Regions from separate parts of the Oceanobacillus sp. FSL K6-2867 genome, predicted to be linked through region 2. Evidence: a T-box and tRNA genes for the amino acid it is inferred to sense, from the RefSeq annotation. Region 2 holds a T-box; the other holds one or more tRNA genes.
The links. A T-box is a leader RNA that pairs with one kind of tRNA and senses whether it is charged. The one in region 2 lies ahead of trpS (tryptophan--tRNA ligase), so its partner is inferred to be a tRNA-Trp.
Positions count from the first base shown of each region.

Region 1: it encodes a tRNA-Trp, which carries the amino acid that the T-box ahead of trpS (tryptophan--tRNA ligase) is inferred to sense. The anticodon was not compared.

Region 1 covers NZ_CP150144.1:945,639-948,821, forward strand. Annotated here, with positions in the region: gene NSQ77_RS04495 (hypothetical protein) at 111-560, shown strand; gene NSQ77_RS04500 (hypothetical protein) at 612-1,130, shown strand; tRNA gene NSQ77_RS04505 (tRNA-Leu) at 1,452-1,535, opposite strand; tRNA gene NSQ77_RS04510 (tRNA-Cys) at 1,539-1,612, opposite strand; tRNA gene NSQ77_RS04515 (tRNA-Gly) at 1,622-1,696, opposite strand; tRNA gene NSQ77_RS04520 (tRNA-Gln) at 1,700-1,774, opposite strand; tRNA gene NSQ77_RS04525 (tRNA-His) at 1,793-1,865, opposite strand; tRNA gene NSQ77_RS04530 (tRNA-Trp) at 1,882-1,955, opposite strand; tRNA gene NSQ77_RS04535 (tRNA-Tyr) at 1,966-2,050, opposite strand; tRNA gene NSQ77_RS04540 (tRNA-Phe) at 2,068-2,143, opposite strand; tRNA gene NSQ77_RS04545 (tRNA-Asp) at 2,157-2,233, opposite strand; tRNA gene NSQ77_RS04550 (tRNA-Met) at 2,239-2,315, opposite strand; tRNA gene NSQ77_RS04555 (tRNA-Val) at 2,343-2,418, opposite strand; tRNA gene NSQ77_RS04560 (tRNA-Glu) at 2,423-2,497, opposite strand; tRNA gene NSQ77_RS04565 (tRNA-Ser) at 2,514-2,605, opposite strand; tRNA gene NSQ77_RS04570 (tRNA-Asn) at 2,609-2,683, opposite strand; rRNA gene rrf (5S ribosomal RNA) at 2,803-2,918, opposite strand; rRNA gene NSQ77_RS04580 (23S ribosomal RNA) at 3,071-3,183, opposite strand, start outside.
Region 2 covers NZ_CP150144.1:681,183-684,365, reverse strand. Annotated here, with positions in the region: gene NSQ77_RS03200 (YjbA family protein) at 1-389, shown strand, start outside; gene trpS (tryptophan--tRNA ligase) at 463-1,452, opposite strand; T-box leader at 1,510-1,684, opposite strand; gene NSQ77_RS03190 (putative glycoside hydrolase) at 2,405-3,183, shown strand, end outside.

The sequences.
Region 1 (3,183 bases), 260 kb from region 2:
CAAACTTATGTTCCTAACGCCATTTGCCAGTGTTCCATATAACTCATACATAAATCTGTTTAGATTTGTTAATGATAGGAAAACACATGAAAAATAGGAAGTGATTATTCATGGTTTTTATACTCATTTCTATCCTCATTTTTAGTATAATTATTTACTTTATGCCAAAGCGAATGACGTTAATGGAGATGTATGCAACTTCATGGTTTGCATTAACGTTTGTATTAACTGTCGATTCATACCTTGCCTTAAAACATGACCTTTACGGTTATTTTTTTAAAGATTATTTTGACTATAGAACGTTAATTGTTCATTTTGGTGTTTATCCAACTTACAACGCTATTTTCCTGAATTTTTTCCCTAAAAATAGGTGGAATCAATTGTTCTATATTCTGCTTCATTCATTAATTTTGATCGGATATGAATGGGCAACAATTCAAGCTGGTGCGTTTCATTATAAGAATTGGGAAACATGGTATTCAGCTCTGGCTTATCCAATCATATTGTTGATTCTTTATCTGAACTTAAAAGTGCTAAGATTATTGAAGAATAAGAACTAACTTTTATTGCATCCCAAATATGTTCCATCTCAATAGAAGGGTTTAATGAAGATGAAAAATACAAATGAATATAAATCCCCTATCGCCGCTTTATTATGGTCTGTCATGATGACAGGTTTCGGGCAATTTTATAATGGACAATATATTTTTGGTGCATTACTTTTCATATTTGAAATTGCTGCAAACGGACTATCTAGTTTAAATATGTCCATTTTACACTCCTTCCACGGCAATACACAGCAAGCGCACGATGTTTTCGATCATCAATGGGGGTTATTCTATCCTTCCTCATACGCTTTTTCAATCTGGCAAGCATATAACAAAGCAATCGTCATTAATTGTCAGCAAGAGAAAAGAGATTATCCTAAAGAGACATACTTAACTGGTTTTTTTATTTTATTTGTTATCGGTATGAATTTAGGTGTGTACTACCATCACCATTTATTAAGTGGTATTCCCTTTTTTTCTAGTCCGATATTTAATGGATTATCCTGGGGATTTTTATTTGGTATTACTGGTCATTTTGCTGAAAAATATATAAAAGCAAAAAGAAATATAGGTAAAGATTAATTTTGATTACCTAATAAGAGGGGATAGCTCTGCCGCTGGTTATGATTGTCATTAATGTTCTAACCCCTTCATCAATTGTTGCTTTAAATTTCTAACTGGACAATCATTTTCTTTATGACTCATCTCTAATAATTTATTTCCCTTTTTACTATGAAATCTTCAAGTGTGATTTTTATTCCAAGGATAATCTGTAAATTCAATGCTAACAGATTAAGTAGTCAGCCTGATAGAATGCTATACGTGGGATTTTGAGTTTCGTGCTGAAAGCAAAAAAAGACTTTCAACAATTATGTTGAAAGTCTTTATAATATTTACTTTAGATACCGGTGGTCGGGGTCGAACCGACACGTCCCAGGGGACACGGGATTTTGAGTCCCGCGCGTCTGCCAATTCCGCCACACCGGCATTTGGAGGCGGTAACCGGATTTGAACCGGTGATAAAGGTTTTGCAGACCTCTGCCTTACCACTTGGCTATACCGCCAAAAATAAATGGAGCGGAAGACGGGATTCGAACCCGCGACCCCCACCTTGGCAAGGTGGTGTTCTACCACTGAACTACTTCCGCGAATGGCTGGGCCACTAGGATTCGAACCTAGGATACACGGGATCAAAACCCGATGCCTTACCGCTTGGCTATGGCCCAATCAATTATTATATGAAGGGCGATCGATGGGGATCGAACCCACGTATGCCGGAGCCACAATCCGGTGCGTTAACCACTTCGCCACGATCGCCATATAAAGTTGTAAATGGCAGGGGTAGTAGGAATCGAACCCACATCAAAGGTTTTGGAGACCTTCGTTTTACCATTAAACTATACCCCTACAATTTAAATGGTGGAGGGGGGCAGATTCGAACTGCCGAACCCTGAGGGAGCGGATTTACAGTCCGCCGCGTTTAGCCACTTCGCTACCCCTCCAACTAAATTGAAGTAAATGGTGGCTCGGGACGGAATCGAACCGCCGACACACGGATTTTCAGTCCGTTGCTCTACCGACTGAGCTACCGAGCCATTTTATTTTAAATGGCGGTCCGGACGGGACTCGAACCCGCGACCTCCTGCGTGACAGGCAGGCATTCTAACCAACTGAACTACCGGACCATTTTTGGTTGCGGGGGCAGGATTTGAACCTACGACCTTTGGGTTATGAGCCCAACGAGCTACCAGACTGCTCCACCCCGCGATAGGAATGATTTATCTTGTTTGAAGATGGTGGAGGATGCAGGGCTCGAACCTGCGACCCCCTGCTTGTAAGGCAGGTGCTCTCCCAGCTGAGCTAATCCTCCGTATTGGTGACCCGTACGGGATTCGAACCCGTGTTACCGCCGTGAAAGGGCGGTGTCTTAACCGCTTGACCAACGGGCCTTTTCTATGTAAATTGTGGCGGAGAGCGAGGGATTCGAACCCTCGAGGCCGCGTAAACGGCCTACACGATTTCCAATCGTGCTCCTTCGGCCACTCGGACAGCTCTCCATATGGCTCCACAGGTAGGATTCGAACCTACGACCGATCGGTTAACAGCCGATTGCTCTACCACTGAGCTACTGTGGAATAATCCAAATTGAAATCTACTTGGTTCTTCAGACATAAATTGCTCGTCCTACCAAATGAGATATTTTAGAGTAGCTTCATTCCTATTATATATCTGATATATAGTAAGGAATTTACTTGCCTGGCGGCGTCCTACTCTTGCAGGGACAAAGTCCCAACTACCATCGGCGCTGAAGAGCTTAACTTCTGTGTTCGGTATGGGAACAGGTGTGGCCTCTTCGCTATTGCTACCAGACAATTCAATTATCACCCAAGTGTACCTCAAGAAAATCAGTGACAACCAATATTATAATCGTTTTTAGAAAAAAATCAAGTATAAAGTTGTTACTTTATAAGGTTTATACCTTAAAAACTAAATAAGAGTAAACCAGACATCAAATAAAGAAGTTAGTTAAGTCCTCGATCGATTAGTATCCGTAAGCTCCACGTGTCACCACGCTTCCACACCGAACCTATCAACCTCATCGTCTCTGAGGGATCTTACTCACTCGAAGTGATGG
Region 2 (3,183 bases):
ATACGAAAGCCCAATCCTTTAAATTTGTTGAAAGTGATTATAAGAAAGAATACCATATGCTATCCATGCCACCGGAGCTAATATTTGGTCTTACACGAAAAGAAAGACAACTTAAGCAATTGCTGATGATTGGCTTAGACCAATTAAAAACAACAAATAATCGTGAAGAATTGCGGTATTGGTTAACAGAATGGGATCCAAAAAAGTATCCTGCCATCCGTTTTATGGATGAAGATAAGGTATGGCAAGCATTGTATAACGGTGTAAAGGATGGATGGAGTACTGCACATGAAGAGTTATGTATGAAACTGATTCGTGGACAACCATTTTTGGAAAAGATGTGGGAAGCGGAAATTGGACCAGAGCATGATACATCAAATCAAAAATAATTTTCATCATGTCATTGAATGAGCTAAAGCAATGCGCTAAGCAGAATTGATCTGCCTAGCGCATTTTAAATTGTTATTTTCTAACCCTTCCGAGACCCATTGCTTTCTTTGCTTTTGCAACAGTTTTGTTTGCTGTAAAGGAGGCTTTTTCTGCACCTTGATCCAGAATTTCATCAAGGTTTTCTGAATTAATTAATGCTGCATAACGTTCCTGAATTGGTTTTAGAACTCCAATCACGGCGTCTGCAACACCTTGTTTGAAATCTCCGTAGCCTTTGCCTTCATATTTAGCTTCAAGCGCTTCAATGGATTCACCTGTACAGCTTGAATAAATAGTAAGCAAGTTCGAAACACCAGGCTTGTTTTCTTTGTCAAATTTCACAATACCCTCAGAATCTGTTACAGCACTCTTAATTTTCTTCTCAATTTTCTTTGGTTCATCCAGCATCGAGATATAGCCTTTTTCATTTTCATCCGATTTACTCATTTTCTTAGTGGGATCTTGCAAGGACATAATTCGTGCTCCAACCTTCGGAATGCGAATTTCCGGGATTGTAAAAATATCATTGAAGCGATTATTAAAGCGCTGCGCCAAATTTCGTGTTAGTTCCAGATGCTGCTTCTGATCATCTCCGACAGGCACGACATTCGTATTATAAAGAAGTATATCTGCTGCCATTAATGACGGATAAGTAAGCAATGCAGAGGACACTGCATCTTTTCCTTCAGACTTATCTTTATACTGGGTCATACGCTCCAGCTCACCAACATAGCTGATAGACTGCAGCATCCATCCTAGCTGTGTATGTGCTGGAACCTCTGATTGAATGAACAATGTTGCTTTCTCAGGATCAATACCTGAAGCAAGATATAAAGCTGCAAGGGAACGAATGTTTTGTCTTAATTTTAATCGTTCTTGAGGAACTGTAATTGCATGTTCATCTACAATACAGAAGAAACAATCATAATCATTTTGTAATTCAACAAACTGCTGGATTGCACCAAGATAGTTCCCTAGTGTTAACGTACCACTTGGCTGAATTCCAGAAAAAATTTTCTCCATATCCTATCACTCCATCTTATCATTTTAAAGCATTAAAAAAGCCCATTCTCCCTATAGAAAAGGGACGAATGAACCGCGGTGCCACCCTAATTATCTTAACTGTGTAAGATCACTTTAATTGTCATCAGCTCTAAAGCCCAATTCCAAATTACCTTGATGCTTGCTCCCACCAACCACAAGCTCTCTAAAAATCAGCGGGTAAATTGTACTATATCTTTATCATCGCTTAACATATTGAGTTTTTAACTATTATATATATCATTTTATTGAAATGCAAGGGGCAAGATATACAGAAACGACCGAGAAGAGTACCGTCACGGTTGATAAATTTGGAAATGATATGAGAATTAACTGAGATAGTTGCTGTCACGGTCGATAGAACTAAATATAATATAAAAACCACCGAGAGGAATGCTGTCACGGTTGATAGAACCCAAAAAGACATGAGAATCATCCGAGAAGAGAGCCGTCACAGTCGATAGAACCCAAAAAGATATGAGAATCACGCGTGAAGGATCCCATGTAGTTTTCTGTGAAATGATCGAATAGAACTTCTCCTTCATATCCTTTATACAGATTGAAGTAGTGTTGTTTTTCTTTTTTCGTTTGTTTAAAAACTCGAGAATATATAATGCTTTTGGCTTTGTACGAGATTTGTAGGGCAAACATCCTTTCTATTACTATATATTAACTAATTCAATTATACTGAAAGAAATCATTTAATGAAATAGAATTGAAGGGCTGTTTAGGAGCTCTTTCAATTTTCCAGCGTTTTATTCTAACCCCGAAAAAAAGTTATAAAAAAGGCGTTTTTAATTTATGTGCGGAGGGTAATGTACTTTAAGTTAATAGAGATGAAAAGTATTTAAAATGAATTCGGGTTATCCATTTAAATGAACGAACTTTTCATTTATACTTAACTTATTAACTTTTAATAGGAGATTGATTCAACATGAGGAAAAGGCGTAGTACGATTATGGCATTCATTGGAATTCTCTTGCTTAGTATTTCAATTCCAACAGTGGCGGCAGCGGAAGAGGAGATGCAGGCATCCTTGCATCAAGAAAGAAAGACAAACATAGAATTAATGGATATCTTACAAAACATGAAGCGTTTTACATATGACTCTGGTTATGACTTTGAATATCCTGATGCGGTTAGAGGAATCTATGTAACTGGAAATTCCGTTGGGTCAAGCAAATTTGAAAGCTTGGTAGACTTGGTAGATACAACAGATTTGAATGCGATGGTAATTGATATTAAAGAAGATCATGGACATTTAACGTTTAAGCCGGAAGAAGGGTCTCCCTATGAAGATATTTCAACCAATAATATTTCGGATCCTGAAGGGCTGATGAAACTTTTAGAGGAAAAGAAAATTTATCCAATTGCCAGAATCGTTGTATTTAAGGATTCACTGCTTGCTAAAAAGCGCCCTGACTTATCATTCACTAAAAATGGAGAAGTGTGGGTGAACAACAAAGGGGAAGCCTTTGTCAGTCCTTTTGAAAAAGAAGTATGGGAATATAATGTTGAAATCGCCAAAATGGCAGCGGAAATGGGATTCCAGGAGATTCAATTTGATTATGTTCGTTTCCCAGAAGGATTTGAAACAAAGGATGAAGAACTGGAGTATACACTTGGTGATTATAAGGATTTAGAATTAAACAATATTAAAAAACGAGTTGAGGCGGTATCAGACTTTGTTGCATATGCAAGAGAAGAACTGTC